DNA from 2 places in the Pseudoclavibacter sp. RFBI5 genome. Region 2 is predicted to be linked to the other one. Evidence: riboswitches for the same ligand, from Rfam matches in the RefSeq annotation. Region 2 holds a riboswitch; the other holds the start of a gene.
The links. A riboswitch is a leader RNA that binds a small molecule or an ion and turns the genes downstream of it on or off. The one in region 2 is predicted to bind thiamine pyrophosphate.

Region 1 (7,809 bases), on a different contig from region 2:
AAGAGCCCGATGACGTGCCACAGCTGACCGGCGGCGACGACGGCCAGGAGGGCCCCGCCCATGCGCAGCCAGCTCGCGAGCTTCGGCGTTCCCGGCGGGTCCTTGAAGATAGGCAGCCTGCGCCCGGCACCCGCCCGTCCGACAAGGAAGTGCGCCCAGGTCGTGAGCGCGAGGCTGAGCCCGAGCAGCACGGCACCGAGGATGAACATCACGCTGCCACTGTAATCCAGCTTCACGTTACGGCCCACGACGGCGACCCCGACACGGCCCACCACGCTCCCGGAGAATCGAGGCACGATGGATGCGGACGGCCCACCCGGGGCTGCCGGCGGCAAGGAGCACACCACGTGAGCGAAGCAGCAGACCCGACCAGCGCACCCCGAGCAACAGGGGCGACCCGCGGAATCCGGGTGGGCGCATCTCCCACGACTCCCAGCAGCACCTACCTCGATCTCGTGGCCGCAGAGACCGCCATCGCCGCGGCCGCCGCGCCGCCCATCACCTCACCGCACGACGGAGCCTCCATCGAGGACACGTCGGCCATCCGCGCGGCCGCTGATTCCCTGCAGCCTGAGCTGGTCGAGCTCTCCCACCGCATCTTCGAATACGCCGAGGAGGGCTTCGAGGAGACGCAGAGCGTCGCCGACATCGCCGAACTGCTCGCAGAGCACGGCATCACGGCACAGCTGGGAGCCTTCGGGCTCGACACGGCGCTCGTCGCGGAGCTCGTCGTCGGCGAAGCGAAACCAGATTCGACGGAGGCGCCGACGGTCGCGATCCTCGCCGAGTACGACGCCCTGCCCGGCGTCGGGCACGGCTGCGGGCACAACATCATCGCCGCCTCCGCTGTCGGCGCCTTCCTCTCGCTCGTCGAGGCGAGCCGCCGCCACGAACTCCCCGCGGGCCGGATCGTGCTCTACGGCACGCCCGCGGAAGAGGGCGGCAACGGGAAGGAGATCATGGCGAGGGCCGGCGCATTCGACGACGTCGACGCCGCCATCATGATCCACCCGTTCGGCTACGACGTCACCGACCAGCCATTCATCGGGCGACGCATCCTGCGTGTGCGCTACTACGGCGTCCCGGCACACGCCTCAGCCTCGCCGTTCCAGGGCCGGAACGCGCTCGACGCCGCCAACCTCAACTACCAGGCCACGGGCCTCATCCGGCAGCACCTCTACCCCGGCGACCGCATCCACGGCGTCATCCTCGACGGCGGGCAGCGCCCCAACGTCGTGCCGGAGTTCGCGGAGCTCGAGTACTACGTCCGCTCGAACGCGGCGGAGACCTTGAAGGAGCTGAGCCTGCGCCTCGAGGACATCGCCAACGGCATCGCCCTCGCGACCGGCACGGGCGTCGAGGTCGAGTGGGACCCGCAGCCGTTCACGATGCCGCTGCGCTACAACACGCCCCTCTCCGAGCGGTGGGCGGTGCACCAGGAGGCGCGGGGCCGACGCGTCCTCACGAAGGCGTCCGTGCCATCGCACCTCGCCGCCTCCACCGATTTCGGCAACGTGAGCGTTCGCGTGCCGGGCATCCACCCCGTCATCGCCATCAGCCCACCGGATGTGAGCCTGCACACACGTGAGTTCGCTCAATACGCGACCAGCGACGCCGCGAGCACGGCCATCGCCGATGCGAGCACCGGCCTCGCACTCGTGGCCGCCGATTTCCTCGCCGACTCCAACCTCCGTGCCGCCGCACGGGCCGACTTCGACGCGGCCGGCGGCGCACTCGATGTCGAAGGGTTCTTCTCATGAGCGCATCTCCCTCCTCCCAGCCCGCAGCTGCTGGCCCTGTCGTCTACGCCCTGCACGAGAACCCCGAATGGTGGCCGCCGTTCCAGGCCGCCTTCGACGCGGCCGGTGTCCCGGTCTTCGAGTGGCGGCTCGTCGAGGGCGTGCTCGACATCGACGCGCTCCCGCCAGAGGGCATCTTCTGGTCCCGCATCAGCGCCTCGTCGCACACCCGAGACCACGCACTCTCGAAGGACTACGCACGCTCGGTGCTCAACTGGGTGGAGGCTGCCGGCCGGCGCACCGTCAACGGCCGGCGGGCCATCGAGCTCGAGGTCAGCAAGGTCGACCAGCTGACGCTGCTGCGCCGCGCCGGCATCGACACACCCCGCACGGTCGCCGTCATCGGCAAGCAGGGACTGCGGGACGCGGCGAGGGAGTTCCCGACACCCTTCATCACGAAGCACAACCAGGGCGGCAAGGGCCTCGGCGTGCGCCGCTTCGACGCGTTCGCCGACTTCGAGAGCTACCTCGACTCCCCCGAGTTCGAGGAGCCGCTCGACGGCATCACCCTCCTGCAGGAGTACCTGCGACCGGCAGGCGGGTTCATCACCCGCGTCGAGATCGTCGGCGGCGAACACATCTACTCGATCGCGGCAGACACCATCCACGGCGGGTTCCAGCTCTGCCCGGCGGATGCCTGCGCGATCGACCCAGACACTGGGCGCCCGGTCGTGCCCCCAGGTGCTGAGCTCGCGCCAGAGCCAGGCACCTCGATCTTCTCGCTCCGACAGGGCGGGCACGACGAGATCGTCGAGCGCCTCATCGCGTTCACGAAGGAGATCGGCCTCGAGATCGCCGGCATCGAGTTCATCGAGACCGAGGACGGCCGTCAGGTGGTGTACGACATCAACACGAACACCAACTACAACGCCGACGTCGAGCGCGTCGCCGAAGGATCCGGGCCGGGCGCCATCGCCGCCCTCCTCGGGCGCATCCTCCGCGAGACCTACCCGAACTCGTAGTCGAACGCAGCGTCGCGCACGCAGCCGGACAGCGAAGAGGTGGGCGTCGGAGCTCAACTCCGACGCCCACCTCTTCTCCTCGGGCAGGTTCCGGGTCAGTGCGCGAAGGCCGAAGGTGCGCGCGTTCCTCGCTCGGGCACGGGGATGCCGAGGTTCTCCCGCAGCGTCGTCCCCGTGTACTCCTCGCGAAGCGAGCCGCGCTCCTGGAGGATCGGCACGACGTGGTCCACGAACTCGTCGATGCCGCCCGGCGTGAGATGCGAGCCGATGACCAGCCCGTCCGAGCCCTCGTTCTGCACGAAGTCGTCGATCTCCTCGGCGACCTGGGACGCCGTTCCGACGTACCGCACACCGCCGAGCTCGTGGCGCGCGAACTCGCGGATGCTCCAGCCGTTCTCCGCCGCCTTCTCGCGCCACCTGCGCACGGTCGCGAGGCGGTCACCATAGGTGAAGGCGCGGCCCTCGATGATGGGCGCGCTCTCCCCATCCGGGTCGAAGTCGGGCAGCGGACCATCGAAGTCGATCTCCGAGAAGTCCCGGTTGCGGCCGAAGCCCTCGACCCGACCCTTGATGTCGGCGTAGAAGTCTCGTGCCTCCTCGAGGCGCGAGTACGGGGAGAAGATGACGTCGGCGTTGGCGGCCGCGAAGTCGCGACCCTGCGGCGAGATGCCCGCCTGCACGATGATCGGCCTGCCCTGCGGACTGCGGGGAACCGTGAAGCGACCGCTGATGTCGAACTGACTCGTCGAGACGTCGAAGCGTCCCTCCTCGGCGGAGTCCAGGAACTGGCCAGACTCCTTGTCGGCGACGATCGCATCCGCCGACCAGGAATCCCACAGCTCCCTGACCGTGTTGACCGTCTGCTCTGCCCGCTCGTAGCGCTCGGCGTGCGGAAGGAAGCCGCCGCGTCGGAAGTTGGCACCGGTGAACGCGTCGAACGACGTGACCACGTTCCAGCCCGCCCGCCCGCCGGACAGATGATCGAGGCTGGCGAACTGGCGCGCGAGCTCGAACGGCTCGTTGAAGGTGGCGTTGATCGTGCCCACGAGCCCGATGTGCTCGGTGACCGCGGCGATGGCGGCAAGCACGGGAATGGTATCGGGGCGACCCGCGATGTCGTGGTCGAAGATCTCGCCGCGCCGCGAGCGCAGCGCGAGCCCCTCGGCGAGGAAGAAGTAGTCGAACTTCCCCGCCTCGGCCTTCTGGGCGGCGTGCTTGAACGTCGAGAACTCGATCTGGCTCCCGGCATCCGGGTGCTCCCAGAGGGTGTGCTCGTTGACTCCGCCGACGTAGGCGGCGAGGATGATCTGCTTCTTGGTCACGATGATCTCCTGATCGAGTCGGGCCTAGACGGCGGCGTAGCGGTTCGGGACGGTGGTCGGCAGGCCGAGGAGGCCCCGCAGGGAACGCGCTTCGTAGCGCTCCCGGAAGAGCCCCTTCTGCTGGAGGAGGGGAACGACGTCGGCGACGATGCGGGGAAGATCGTCCGTCACGACCCCGGGGTGCAGGCGGAAGCCGTCGTAGCCGAGCGCCGAGAGCGTCTCGAAGTGCTCGACGAGCTCGGAGGCCGAACCGGCGAACACCGCGGGCGGCTGCTCCAGCGTGCGGCCCTTCGCGTCGAGGCGAGCGAGACGAGCAGCCCCGGTCTCCTCGGGCCCGTCGAGGAATACCGCCACGTCGACGTAGACGGAGAGCGGCTCGCCGGCACGGCCCACGTTCTGCTCGGCGGCCCGCACCTCCGACAGGATGCTCACGGCCGAGGCGACATCCGACGGGGTGACGAAGAGCAGATCGGAGCTCGCGGCGGCGAACTCGTACGGCACCTGGGCGTGCCCGAGGGAGGCGACCACGGGCTGCCCCTGCGGCGGCCGCGGCGTGATCGACGGGCCGCGCACGCTGAACCATCTGCCCTCGAACTCGACGCGGTGCACCTTCGCGGCGTCGAGGAAGCGGTCCGTGGAGGCGTCGCGGATCTCCGCGTCGTCCTCCCAGCTGTCCCAGAGCCTGCGCACGACCTCCACGAAGTCGTTGGCCTCGGCGAAGAGGTCGCCGATGTCCGCGGTCGAAGCACGCTCGAGGGTCTCCAGGAACTCCGCCGGGTCGCGGCGCCCGAAGTGCGTGTGGTCCGACCCGATCGAGAGTCGAGCCTGCCAGCCGGCGCGGCCCTCGCTCGTGTAGTCGAGCGTCGCGACAGCCTTGGAGACGTGGAAGGGCTCGGTGTGCGTGGTCGTGACCGTCGGGATGAGACCGATGCTGTGGGTCACGGGGGCTACCCGCGAGGCGATGAGCAGCGCATCCAGTCGTCCCCGGACCTCGTCGGTGCGATCGTCGTCGTGCAGCCGCTCGGACGACTGCAGCGTCAGCGAGTCCTCGATGGTCGCGAAGTCGAGGAGCCCCTGCTCGGCGAGCTGGACGAGCCCCACCCAGTAGTCGGGCGTGAAGAGCTCGTCCGGACGGGCGCCCGGCTCCCGCCAGGCGGCCGGGTGGATGCCGGCGCCATCGAGTGCGACGCCGAGGTGGATTCGGTGTGGGTTCGTCATGATCTGACGCTAGGTGGCGCCACGCGGCGAGGCCACGGCACCTGACGCGCCCCGTTACGCGTCGCAACGTGGCGACATGTTCGTGGAGGCTCCTCGCACCGACGTCGAGCATCATCGGGGCATGGCTATCAAGGGCGTACTTGCGCAGATCACCGTGTCCGACCTGGCTCAGGCTACGGAATATTACGGCAGGCTCTTCGGGCGCGGCCCCGACGAGAATCCGATGCCGGGTCTTCTGGAGTGGCACTTCACAAGCGAGGCCGGCCTGCAGCTCTGGGCCGACTCGAGCCGCTCGGGCAGATCCACGGTGGTGTTCACCGAGGACGACCTCGCCGGTGTCGCCGAACGGCTCGACGCGGCCAGGATCGAGCACGGTGGAATCGAAGACGCCACTCACTTCCAGATCCTCCAGGTGCTCGACCCGGAAGGCAATCACGTGGTCTTCACGAGCGCAGGAAGCTAGGCGCGGACGGCGCCGGGGCTACAGTGTGGCCGTGCACGGGAGCCCGATGAGTCGGGCTGAGAGGGAGTACTCGAACTCCGACCGTTGAACCTGATCTGGGTAATGCCAGCGAAGGGAGTCAACTCACCCGTGCCGTCACGCTCCGACGGAAGGCACGCACATGGAAACCATCACCCAAGACCCGCTCGCATTCGGGGTGGGCGCACGAGTCACCGTCTCGGTCATGTCCGACCGCTACGTCGACGTGATCCTCGCCGCACTCGACGCCGCCGACTCTTCCGGCCTCGTGCTCGAGACGGGCGACGTGAGCACCTACGCGGGCGGCGACGAGCAGTCACTGCTGAGCTGGCTCACCGACCTCTCGCAGCACATCGCGGCGACGGGACTGCACGCCTCCATCCAGGTGCTGCTGTCTCGCGGCTGCCCCGGCGAGGCCGTCTGCGATCTGCCGGGAGGCGCCGGCCCCAGGCGAGTGGACGCGCCCCGCGGACGGAGGTCTGGGAGCTTCGCGAGCGCGGAGTGGGCGCTCTACCCCCTCGAGGATGCGGGCTCGGCAGAGCGGACGCCCGACCACATGCGCGAGATCTACGCGGCCATCGAGACGGCGAAGGCGAGCGGCACGTTCGTGGCCTCCGAGCATTTCGTGACGAAGCTCAGCGGCGACCTCGGGCGCGTGCTCGAGACGGTCGCGGTCGCTTGGGCGGGGGTCGGGGCGCACGTGCAGCACGTGACGAGCCACCTCACGATCTCCCTGAACAGCCCCAGTCATGCGCGCGGCCAGGCAGACTCAGCCATCGACACAGCAGCCGAGGCTCGCGCATGAGCCTCAAGCTGCGGGACATCGTGCTCATGGTCGTGCTCGGCACGGTCTTCGGCTTCCTGTACTGGGCGCTCGTGCAGGCGTGGACTGCGCTCTCCATCGCGATGGGGCCGGCTGGCGACCTCGCCCAGCACTTCCTCTTCGGCGGCTGGCTGCTCGTCGCGCCCATCGCGATCGCCATCATCCGCCGGCCTTTCGTCGGCGTCATCGCGGAGGTGCTCGCCTCCGTCATCGAGGTCGTGTTCCTCGGCTCGGCCGTCGGCCCCCTGCTCTTCGTCGCCGCCGCCATCCAGGGCATCGGCAGCGAGCTGCCGTTCGCGCTCGGCCGGTACCGGAAGTACGGGTGGCTGCGGTATGCGATCTCCGGCGCGCTCGGCGCGGGCCTCGTGTTCTTCTACTCGGCGTTCCGCTCGGGCTGGTACGGCCAGGAGATCCTGTTCCTGCGCTTCGGCATCCAGCTCGCCTCTGGCATCATCCTCGGCGGCCTGCTCGCGAAGCTCATCGTCGATTCGCTCGTGCGCACCGGCGTGCTCGACAACTTCGCGATCGTGCAGGACTCGAAGCCGCTCGCCGTTCGCCGTGCGGTCTGACAGCTCGAGCGCCGATATCTCGAGCCTTGACATCGAGGCGGTCGGTTTCGAGGCGATCCACTCCTCTGGAGACGGGCTCGGGCCAGTGGATCTGCGCGTGGCGCCGGGCGAGCACGTGCTCGTCATCGGGCCGTCTGGGGCGGGCAAGTCGACGCTGCTGCAGGCGCTCAGCGGGGTCATCCCCCATACCGTCCCCGCCCAGGTCAGCGGGCGCATCCGCATCTGCGGGGTGGAGACGCAGGAATCGGACGTGCCGCGCCTCTCCAGGCACCTCTCCGTCGTCGCGCAGAACCCGAGCTCCTCGGTGTGCCTCCCCGACGTCGCCGACGAGATCGCGTTCCCGCTCGAGAACCACGCCTGGGCTCCCGAGGCGATGGGGCCAGCGGTGCGCGCGGCCCTCGACCTCGTCGGCGCGGGGGTACTCGCCGGCCGTCGCACGGCGACGCTCTCGGGCGGTGAGACCCAGCGCGTGGCCCTCGCCGCGGCCATCGTCACGGAGCCCCGTGTCCTGGTGCTCGACGAGCCCACCTCGATGCTCGACCCTGCGGGAATCTCGTCGGTGCGCAAGGCGGTCGACGCGGCCTCTGCACGAGCATCCACGATCGTGCTCGTCGAGCACCGGCTGGACGAGTACG
Region 2 (7,809 bases):
CGTGCGGGGCGAGGAACGAGATGGTGTTGTACCCCCAGTAGTTGCGGAGTCCCTTCTCGATGAGGGTGCTGTCCTGCACGAACTGGTGCACGGGCATGAGCTCGATGGCGGTGACGCCGAGGCGCTTGAGGTGCTCGACGATCGCGGGGTGCGCGATGCCGGCGTACGTGCCGCGGATCTCCTCAGGCACATCCGGGTGCAGCTCGGTGAGCCCCTTGACGTGCGCCTCGTAGATGAGGGACTCGTTGTAGGGGATGCCCGGCTTCCGGTCGCCAGCCCAGTCGAAGTAGGGGTTGATGACAACGCCCTTCATCATGTGGGGCGCTGAGTCGAGGTCGTTGAACGAGTCGGGGTCGCCGAAGTTGTAGCTGAAGAGCGACTGGTCCCAGTCGATCTCGCCCGTCGTCGCCTTCGCGTACGGGTCGAGGAGGAGCTTCGCCGGGTTGCAGCGGCTTCCGTTGATCGGGTCGTAGTCGCCGTGCATCCGGTAGCCGTACTGCTGGCCGGGTTGCACGTGAGGGAGGTAGGCATGCCAGACGTGCGCATCCTGCTCGTAGAGCCTCACCCGCTCCTCGTTGCCGTCGTCATCGAAGAGGCACAGCTCGACCTTGTGGGCGGCCTCGCTGAAGATCGCGAAGTTGGTGCCACTTCCATCGAACGTCGCTCCGAGGGGGTAGGCATTTCCGGGCCACGTTTTCATGCACGCTCCTATTGCTTCATCGAAGAACATCGCGTGTGGATGCAGGCACTAAAGCTACCAAAGGGTGGGAGCGCTCTCGCCCGCAAGCACACAGGACTTCTCCTGGTTGGCAGGCATGTCGACGACCTACGCTGGCCGCATGACGAACCTCACACAGAACCTCACGGACTCGGTCAAGAAGCTCGGCGTCACCCTCGCCTACGGCGAGAAGGTGGAACTCGGCAAGTCCACGATCCTTCCGGTCGCTCTCGTCTCGTACGGCTACGGCGGTGGTGAGAGCACTGAGGAGGGTCAGGAGAACTCGTCGGGCGGCGGTGGCGGCGGGATGGCCGTGCCGGTCGGCGCGTACGTGGATGACGAGTTCGGCACGAGCTTCCGGCCGAACATCATCACGCTGCTTGTCGTGTCGATTCCGCTGGTGTGGACGGTCGGGCACGCGCTCCCGCGTCTCATCAAGGCGCTCAAGAAGTAGCTCAGGCGCGGTACGGCCTATACTCGGGGGTGTTCACGGGAGTCCGGTAGTCCGGGCTGAGAGGAAGGCTCAAGCCTTCGACCGTCAAACCTGATCTGGGTAATGCCAGCGCAGGGAGGCACATCTCCGAGCAGGGTCGCCCACGGCTCTGCGCCCGTGCACTTTCACTCGAAAGGGCACACAGCATGACAACTTCCCCGACTCCATCTCCGACTGCGGCAGCGCAGGTTCCGGCTCAGGCGAAGGCGCCGAAGAGCCGCTTCCGCTGGCGGGTCATCGACATCGTCACGGCGGCCGTCCTCGGTGTCGCGACGGGCCTCATCTTCATCTTCTGGAACAGCGTCGGCTACGCCTGGTTCGTGGCGATGGATGCGTTCACTCCGGGTATCGGCGGCATCGCGGTCGGCATCTGGCTGCTCGGCGGCGTGCTGGGCGGGCTCATCATCCGCAAGCCGGGGGCTGCGCTCTTCGTCGAGGTGCTCGCGGCGTGCGTCTCCATGCTGCTCGGTAGCCAGTGGTCGATCGAGACCGTCTACTCGGGGATCGCGCAGGGCCTCGGCGCCGAGCTCATCTTCGCGCTCTTCCTCTACAAGCGCTTCGGTCTGAGCGTCGCGATGCTCGCGGGCGCTGGTGCTGCCGTCGCCGCGTGGGTGCTCGAGCTGTTCCTCAGCGCGAACATCGAGAAGGGCCCTGAATTCCTGACGATCTACCTCGTCGCGGTCGTGGTCTCCGGTGCGGTGCTGGCCGGAGTCGTCGGCTGGCTGCTCACGCGAGCACTCGCCGCCACTGGCGCGCTGAACCGCTTCGCGGCGGGCAGAAGCGCGAAGCGAATCGGCTAGCGCTCGTGGGCGCGAGAGTCGAGGCGAGGGGGTGGGGCTGGCGCCACGCCGATCGGGCGAAGCTGGCGGTCAGCCAGCTCGACCTGACGATCGAGCCCGGAGAGGCCGTGCTGCTGCTCGGGCCGTCGGGGGCGGGCAAGTCGACGCTCCTGGCGGCTCTTGCCGGGGTGCTCGGCGACCACGAGGACGATGGCCAGGAGCTCGGCTCGCTGCTGGTCGACGGCAGGCATCCGACGGATGCGCGCGGCGCGGTGGGGCTGGTCCTGCAGGATCCGCAGGCGAACACGGTGCTCGCCCGAATCGGCGACGACGTCGCGTTCGGCTGCGAGAACCTCGGTGTGCCGCGCGCCGAGACCTGGGTTCGGGTGCGCGAGGCGCTCGACGCCGTCGGGCTGCGGATGCCGCTCGACCGCTCGACCGCGCAGCTGTCCGGCGGTGAGCGCCAGCGCCTCGCGATCGCGGGCGTGCTCGCGATGCGGCCGAACCTCATCCTGCTCGACGAGCCGACCGCGAACCTCGACCCGGCTGGTGTCGAGGAGGTTCGCGAGGCGGTTGTGCGTGCCGCGGAGGTCACCGGCGCGACGCTCATCGTCATCGAGCATCGGGTGGATGTGTGGCGTTCGAGCGTCGACCGGGTCGTCGTACTCGGCACTGAGCAGCACCTGCTCGCAGACGGTGCCCCTGACGTGCTCCTGGAGGAGCAGCGGGAGTCGCTCCTCGCGGCGGGTGTGTGGATAGGCGGTCACGAACCCTCGGTTCCCCGGGGCGAGCGCGCCCCGGGGGAGGACCTGCTCGTCGCCGACGGCCTCGGGTTCGGGCGTGCCGACCATCCGCTGCACACGCAGTTCGGCGCGACGCTGCGGGCGGGGGAGTCGACGGTGGTGCTCGGGCCCAACGGCGCGGGCAAGACGACGCTGGCGCTGACGCTTGCTGGCCTGCTCAAGCCGATCGCGGGCGACGTGCGTGCGAGCAGTGCCCTGCGTGAAGCTGGCCAAGACGCTGGCCGTCGACGGGGTGGCTGGGCGCTCGGCAGGTTCCGCGCGGCGGGCCCGGTCGGCCCGCATCCGTCTGCCTGGCGTTCCCGTCAGCTGCTGACGAGGATCGGCACGGTCTTCCAGCAGCCCGAGCACCAGTTCGTCGCGGGCACGGTGCGGCGCGAGCTCGAGGTGGGACCGGATGCGGTGGGGCGCGGCAGACGCGAGACGAGCGAACGCGTCGACGAGCTGCTCGCGGCGCTGCGCCTCTCGCACCTCGCGGAAGCGCACCCCTTCACGCTCTCCGGCGGTGAGCAGCGTCGCCTGTCCGTCGCGACGGTGCTCGCGACGGCGCCTCGGGTGCTCATCTTCGACGAGCCCACCTTCGGGCAGGACCGCAGGACCTGGACGGAGCTCGTCACGATCATGTCTCGCCTCGTCTCCGAGGGGCACTCGCTGGTCTCCGTGACTCACGACGAGCAGCTCGTGCGTGTGCTCGGCGACCAGCGCATCCGCATCGAAGCCCACGACCGCAAGAACGAGAAGGTGCCAGCATGATCGGCAGCGGCGCGGGCGTCGCCTCGGCGGATTCCCGCCCGGCAGGGTCGGCCACATCGCCCCAGGTCGATGCCGACGGCGTGCCGCTCGAAGTGCTCCTCGTCGGCGGACGGTTCCTCGACCGCGTGAACCCGGTCACGCCGTTCCTGGCGGCGGTGCTGTACTCGATTCCCCTGCTGACGACGCTCGATGTCGTCTCGGCGGCTGTCGCGCTGACGCTCTCGCTCCTCGCCTTCGGCGTCGCCGGAGTGCGCCCCATGGAGGTCCTGCGATCGAGCTGGATCCTCCTCATCGCCGCCCCCGTCTCCGCCACGAGCATGCTGCTGTACGCCAAGCCCGGCGGGGCGAGCTACGGGCAGTTCCTCTACGCGAACATCACCGACAACTCCATCCAGCTCGCGATCGCCGTCGGCGTGCGCGTGCTCGCGATCGGCGTGCCGACGCTCGTCGCGTTGAACCGCATCGACCCGACCCGCCTCGCCGACGGTCTGGCGCAGGTCGCGCACCTCCCGGCGAGGTTTGTGGTCTCGGCGCTCGCGGGCATCCGCCTCTTCGCCGTGTTCCGCGACGACTGGACGGCGATGAGCCAGGCGCGCCGCGCTCGCGGTCTCGGCGACTCGGGTGCCATCCGACGGTTCATGACGATGGCGTTCGCGCTGCTCGCTCTCGCGCTGCGACGGGCTGGGACACTGGCGACCGTCATGGAGGCTCGCGGCTTCGGCGCCGAGGACATCACGCGGACGTGGGCTCGCCCCTCACGTCTCGACTGGCGGGACCTCGTTCTCGTGCTTGCGGCAGTGGTCATCGCCGGCGCGGCTATCGGAGTGGCCGTCGCGGCGGGGTCGTACCGGCTCGTGGGCAGCGCGTGAGCGGGGTCGCGGCGCTGCTGGACCGCGTGCTCGCGGATGCCCGCGGCTCGCGCCCGGTCGTGATCATCGACGGCGGGTCGGGCTCGGGCAAGACGACGCTCGCGGGGGAACTGCTGGCGGAGTTCCGGGCGCGCGGCTTCGAGAGCGCGCAGCTGGTGTCCCTCGACGACGCCTACCCGGGCTGGGGTGGCCTCGCTGCCGCCTCGCAGGCGGTGCATCGCGACATGCTCCGTCCCGAGCAGCCGGGGCTCCCGCACCGCCCCGGCTATGAGAGCTGGGACTGGGCGGCGGACGCGCCCGGTCCGTGGCGCGAGCTCGACGGCTCCGCGCCGCTCATCGTCGAGGGCTGCGGTTCGCTGTCGCACGAGAGCGCGCCCCTCGCGACGACGAGCGTGTGGATAGAACTCGACGAGGCCCACCGGAAGCCGCGGGCGCTCTCGCGTCCTGCAGACGTCGGCGTCTTCGAGGAGTTCTGGGAGATGTGGGCGGCTCAAGAGCGCGAGCACTGGCGACGCAATGCGCCGTTCCTGCTCGCCGACGTCATCATCGAGGCCGCGCCCAGCGCATGACGGGGTTTCGCGGCGTCGCGAGGCGCTGTCAGCGCGGGCCGGTGCCCGTCTGGTCTGAGCTCTGCCGGCGGCGAGCGCGCACGTAGCGCACGGTGAAGATCACGGCGATGACCAGCCCCACCAGCGCCGCGAGCAGCCAGATGCCACCGACGATGAGGCCGTAGACGGCGTCGTCGTAGTCGATGCTGGTGCCGGGACCGGCGTCGAGGGAGAGGCCGGTGCCGATGCTGTCGGCGACCGGCCGCAGCAGGAGACCGGCGAGCGCGCCAACTCCCGTCGCGAGGGGGATCGCGAATGCCCACCCCCAGAGCACGGAGCCGAACGTCGGACCGGCCGCGCCCGCTGTGCGACGAGCGGCCTGGATGCTCCGCGCCCCGAGCAGGATCAGCACGACGAGGCCAGCACCTGCCGAGACGAACATCGCCCAGAACGCGAACGCGGAGAGCAGCGTCTGCCCGGCCTCGACGAGCGGCGGGATGAGCCCGACGGCGTCGACCGTGATGCTCGCGGCAGCAAGCGCCGAGAGCAGACCGGTCACGGCCATCCACAGTGCGAAGGCTGGTGCCGCCAGGACGAGGACGATTCCCCAGAGGAGGCGTCCTGGCCGGAGGGGCCCGCGGGCTGGTGGCGTCTGCTGCATCCGGGAAGCGTACCGGGGACGCGCGACTCGGGAGGCTCTACGCCCAGCCGAGCTCGTGGAGCTGTGCGTCGTCGATGCCGTAGAAGTGCGCGATCTCGTGCACGAGCGTCGTGTGCACCTCGTCGCGGAGGGTCTCCTCGTCGTCGCAGATCGACAGGAGCGGCTCGCGGAACAGCACGATGCGATCGGGCAGTTCGCCGAAGCCGTACTGGCCGCGATCCGTGAGCGCGAACCCCTCGTAGACGCCGAGCAGGTCGAGCGAGCCGTCCTCTGGCCGGTCCTCGACGACGAAGATCACGTTGTCGAGGCCGTCGACCATCTCGTCCGGCAGCTCATCGAGCTCGTCGACGACTAGGGCCTCGAAGTTCTCCCGCGACATCTCCATCCGCTCATTGTGTCGCAGGGCGGCTGGACAGGGCCCGGCGGCGAACCGAACTTGCACTGCGAGCGCAGTACAAGTTGTGCTAACTTCGCATCACAATATTTTGTCCGCACCGCGCGAGCGGCACCTTCGGAGGCATGAGTGATCGACCCAATTCTCAACTTCATCCGCAGCCTCTCTTCCGGGGTGCGGGAGTTCCTGCCGCTGGAGGTGGCCATCACCTTCGGCTTGGTCCTGTTCGCCGTCTCGTGGGTGAGGCCGCGCCGAATCGTCGCGCTCCCTGATTCGGGTTTCAGGCGGACGGTGCTGCTCTGGTGCGGGGTCGGTGGCTGCCTCCTCATCGTGGCCGTGGCGACGCTCACGAGCGCCCTCGCTACCGCTGGAGGAGGATCTGACGTCTCCGGTTTCGATGGATGGTGGCGTCGGCCCGCTCCACTCGTCGCCGCGATCGTGGTGGTCGCAGTGGCCGGTCTGGCTCTGCGTTCGGTCCCGCTGACCGCTCCCGGCTCGAGGGCCCTCGCGCCTCGGAGACGCTGGAACGCCTTCGCTCCCGGTCTGTGGCTCTGGGTGGTGCGATTCTCAGCCGTGCTGATCGCCGTCACGGCGCTCTGGCAGATCCTGATCGCCGTCTCGGCACCGCCAGAGGGCCCGTTCTTCGGCGACGTGGCTCGCTACACCACGCTTCCCATCTACTCGCACTTCAACGGCAGCTTCGGATACCTGGCGGGTGCCGGCTGGCCCAACCACCTGGCCACGCTTGCCACGCTTCTTGCGGCGGCGGGTGTCTTGGTCTGGGTGCTGAAAGCAGACGCGAACCGCCCCGAAGCCCTTCCCGCAGCCACGCTCAAGACCCATCGCGATGCGACCGCGCGCGTGCTGACGCTCATCGTCCTCGCGGGACTGGTCACCACGTTGGGTGCTGTCTGGATGCACGTCGGCTCCACGAGCACGATGACGGTCGGTCTCGACGAGCGCTGGGTGTCAGCGGAGGTCTCCTACCCGCAGCTCTACATCGAGGGGGGCTTCAGCGCGCTGTCGTACCCGATGAACGTGACCGGGTATCTGCTCCAGGGGGTTGGGGTCGCGCTCGCGCTCAGGCTCGCGGTGGACACCGTGCGTGCTGCCGCGGCGCGGCCGGCCGCAGCCGCAGCGGGGGCATCGGTCTCGGCGGCCGCGCGTTGACCGCGTCAAAGTCTGCCGAGGATCTCGCGGAGCTGTTTCGGGGTGCTATTCGATCTGGCGTTCTCGGTGACGGCGAGAGGCTTCCCACGGTGCGGCAGACCGCACGCGACTTCGAGGTGGCGCAGGCAACGGCGGCAAAGGCGTATCGCTCGCTGGAGCGGGAAGGGCTCGTTGTCACTCGCACTGCGGCGGGGACGCGTGTGGCTCCCGGGGCATCCCGAGCGCCTCAGACGGTGATCGAGCACATCCGTTCGCTGCTGGATGCGAGCCGTGAAGCCCGGGTGCCGCTCGATGACGTCGTTGCGATTCTCAGAACTGTCGCCGCTCAGGAGTCAGGCAGCCGCGACGGTTTGCGCGAACCTGAGTGACACCGCGGGTTCTTCGCCTCGACCCCCAGGTGAGTTCACGCGTCTCTAGACCTGCGCTGAGGCGTGGTCGTAGGCGAGGGGGAGGAGCTCGCGCGCGATCACGCTGATCAGGCCGTCAGGCCCGGGCAGGATCACCCGAATGTCGGGGTAGTGGTCGGCGAGCACCTGGCGGTCACGCCCGCAGGGGCTCATCACCCCGCGGCCGTGGTTCGCGACGGCGACGATGTGCGTCAGCTCGAGGGCACCAGCGGCGCGG

Region 1: it holds a riboswitch for thiamine pyrophosphate, as region 2 does, so the genes downstream of both, C5E06_RS14015 (YkoF family thiamine/hydroxymethylpyrimidine-binding protein) here and C5E06_RS05655 (ECF transporter S component) in region 2, are expected to answer to the same signal.

What each region holds. Positions count from the first base shown of each region.
Region 1 is NZ_PSYA01000010.1:1,523,628-1,531,436, forward strand. It holds gene C5E06_RS19675 (hypothetical protein) at 1-212, opposite strand, end outside; gene C5E06_RS13990 (M20 family metallopeptidase) at 348-1,760, shown strand; gene C5E06_RS13995 (RimK family alpha-L-glutamate ligase) at 1,757-2,761, shown strand; gene C5E06_RS14000 (NtaA/DmoA family FMN-dependent monooxygenase) at 2,857-4,083, opposite strand; gene C5E06_RS14005 (LLM class flavin-dependent oxidoreductase) at 4,108-5,301, opposite strand; gene C5E06_RS14010 (VOC family protein) at 5,423-5,764, shown strand; TPP riboswitch at 5,790-5,899, shown strand; gene C5E06_RS14015 (YkoF family thiamine/hydroxymethylpyrimidine-binding protein) at 5,925-6,587, shown strand; gene C5E06_RS14020 (ECF transporter S component) at 6,584-7,174, shown strand; gene C5E06_RS14025 (ABC transporter ATP-binding protein) at 7,164-7,809, shown strand, end outside.
Region 2 is NZ_PSYA01000007.1:161,757-169,565, forward strand. It holds gene glgX (glycogen debranching protein GlgX) at 1-700, opposite strand, end outside; gene C5E06_RS05650 (hypothetical protein) at 840-1,172, shown strand; TPP riboswitch at 1,197-1,306, shown strand; gene C5E06_RS05655 (ECF transporter S component) at 1,358-2,011, shown strand; gene C5E06_RS05660 (ABC transporter ATP-binding protein) at 2,017-3,543, shown strand; gene C5E06_RS05665 (energy-coupling factor transporter transmembrane protein EcfT) at 3,540-4,412, shown strand; gene C5E06_RS05670 (cobalt ABC transporter) at 4,409-4,981, shown strand; gene C5E06_RS05675 (hypothetical protein) at 5,010-5,621, opposite strand; gene C5E06_RS05680 (metallopeptidase family protein) at 5,659-6,006, opposite strand; gene C5E06_RS19560 (hypothetical protein) at 6,145-7,185, shown strand; partial or broken gene C5E06_RS19565 (GntR family transcriptional regulator) at 7,182-7,376, shown strand; gene C5E06_RS19570 (hypothetical protein) at 7,419-7,553, shown strand; gene C5E06_RS05690 (cytidine deaminase) at 7,599-7,809, opposite strand, start outside.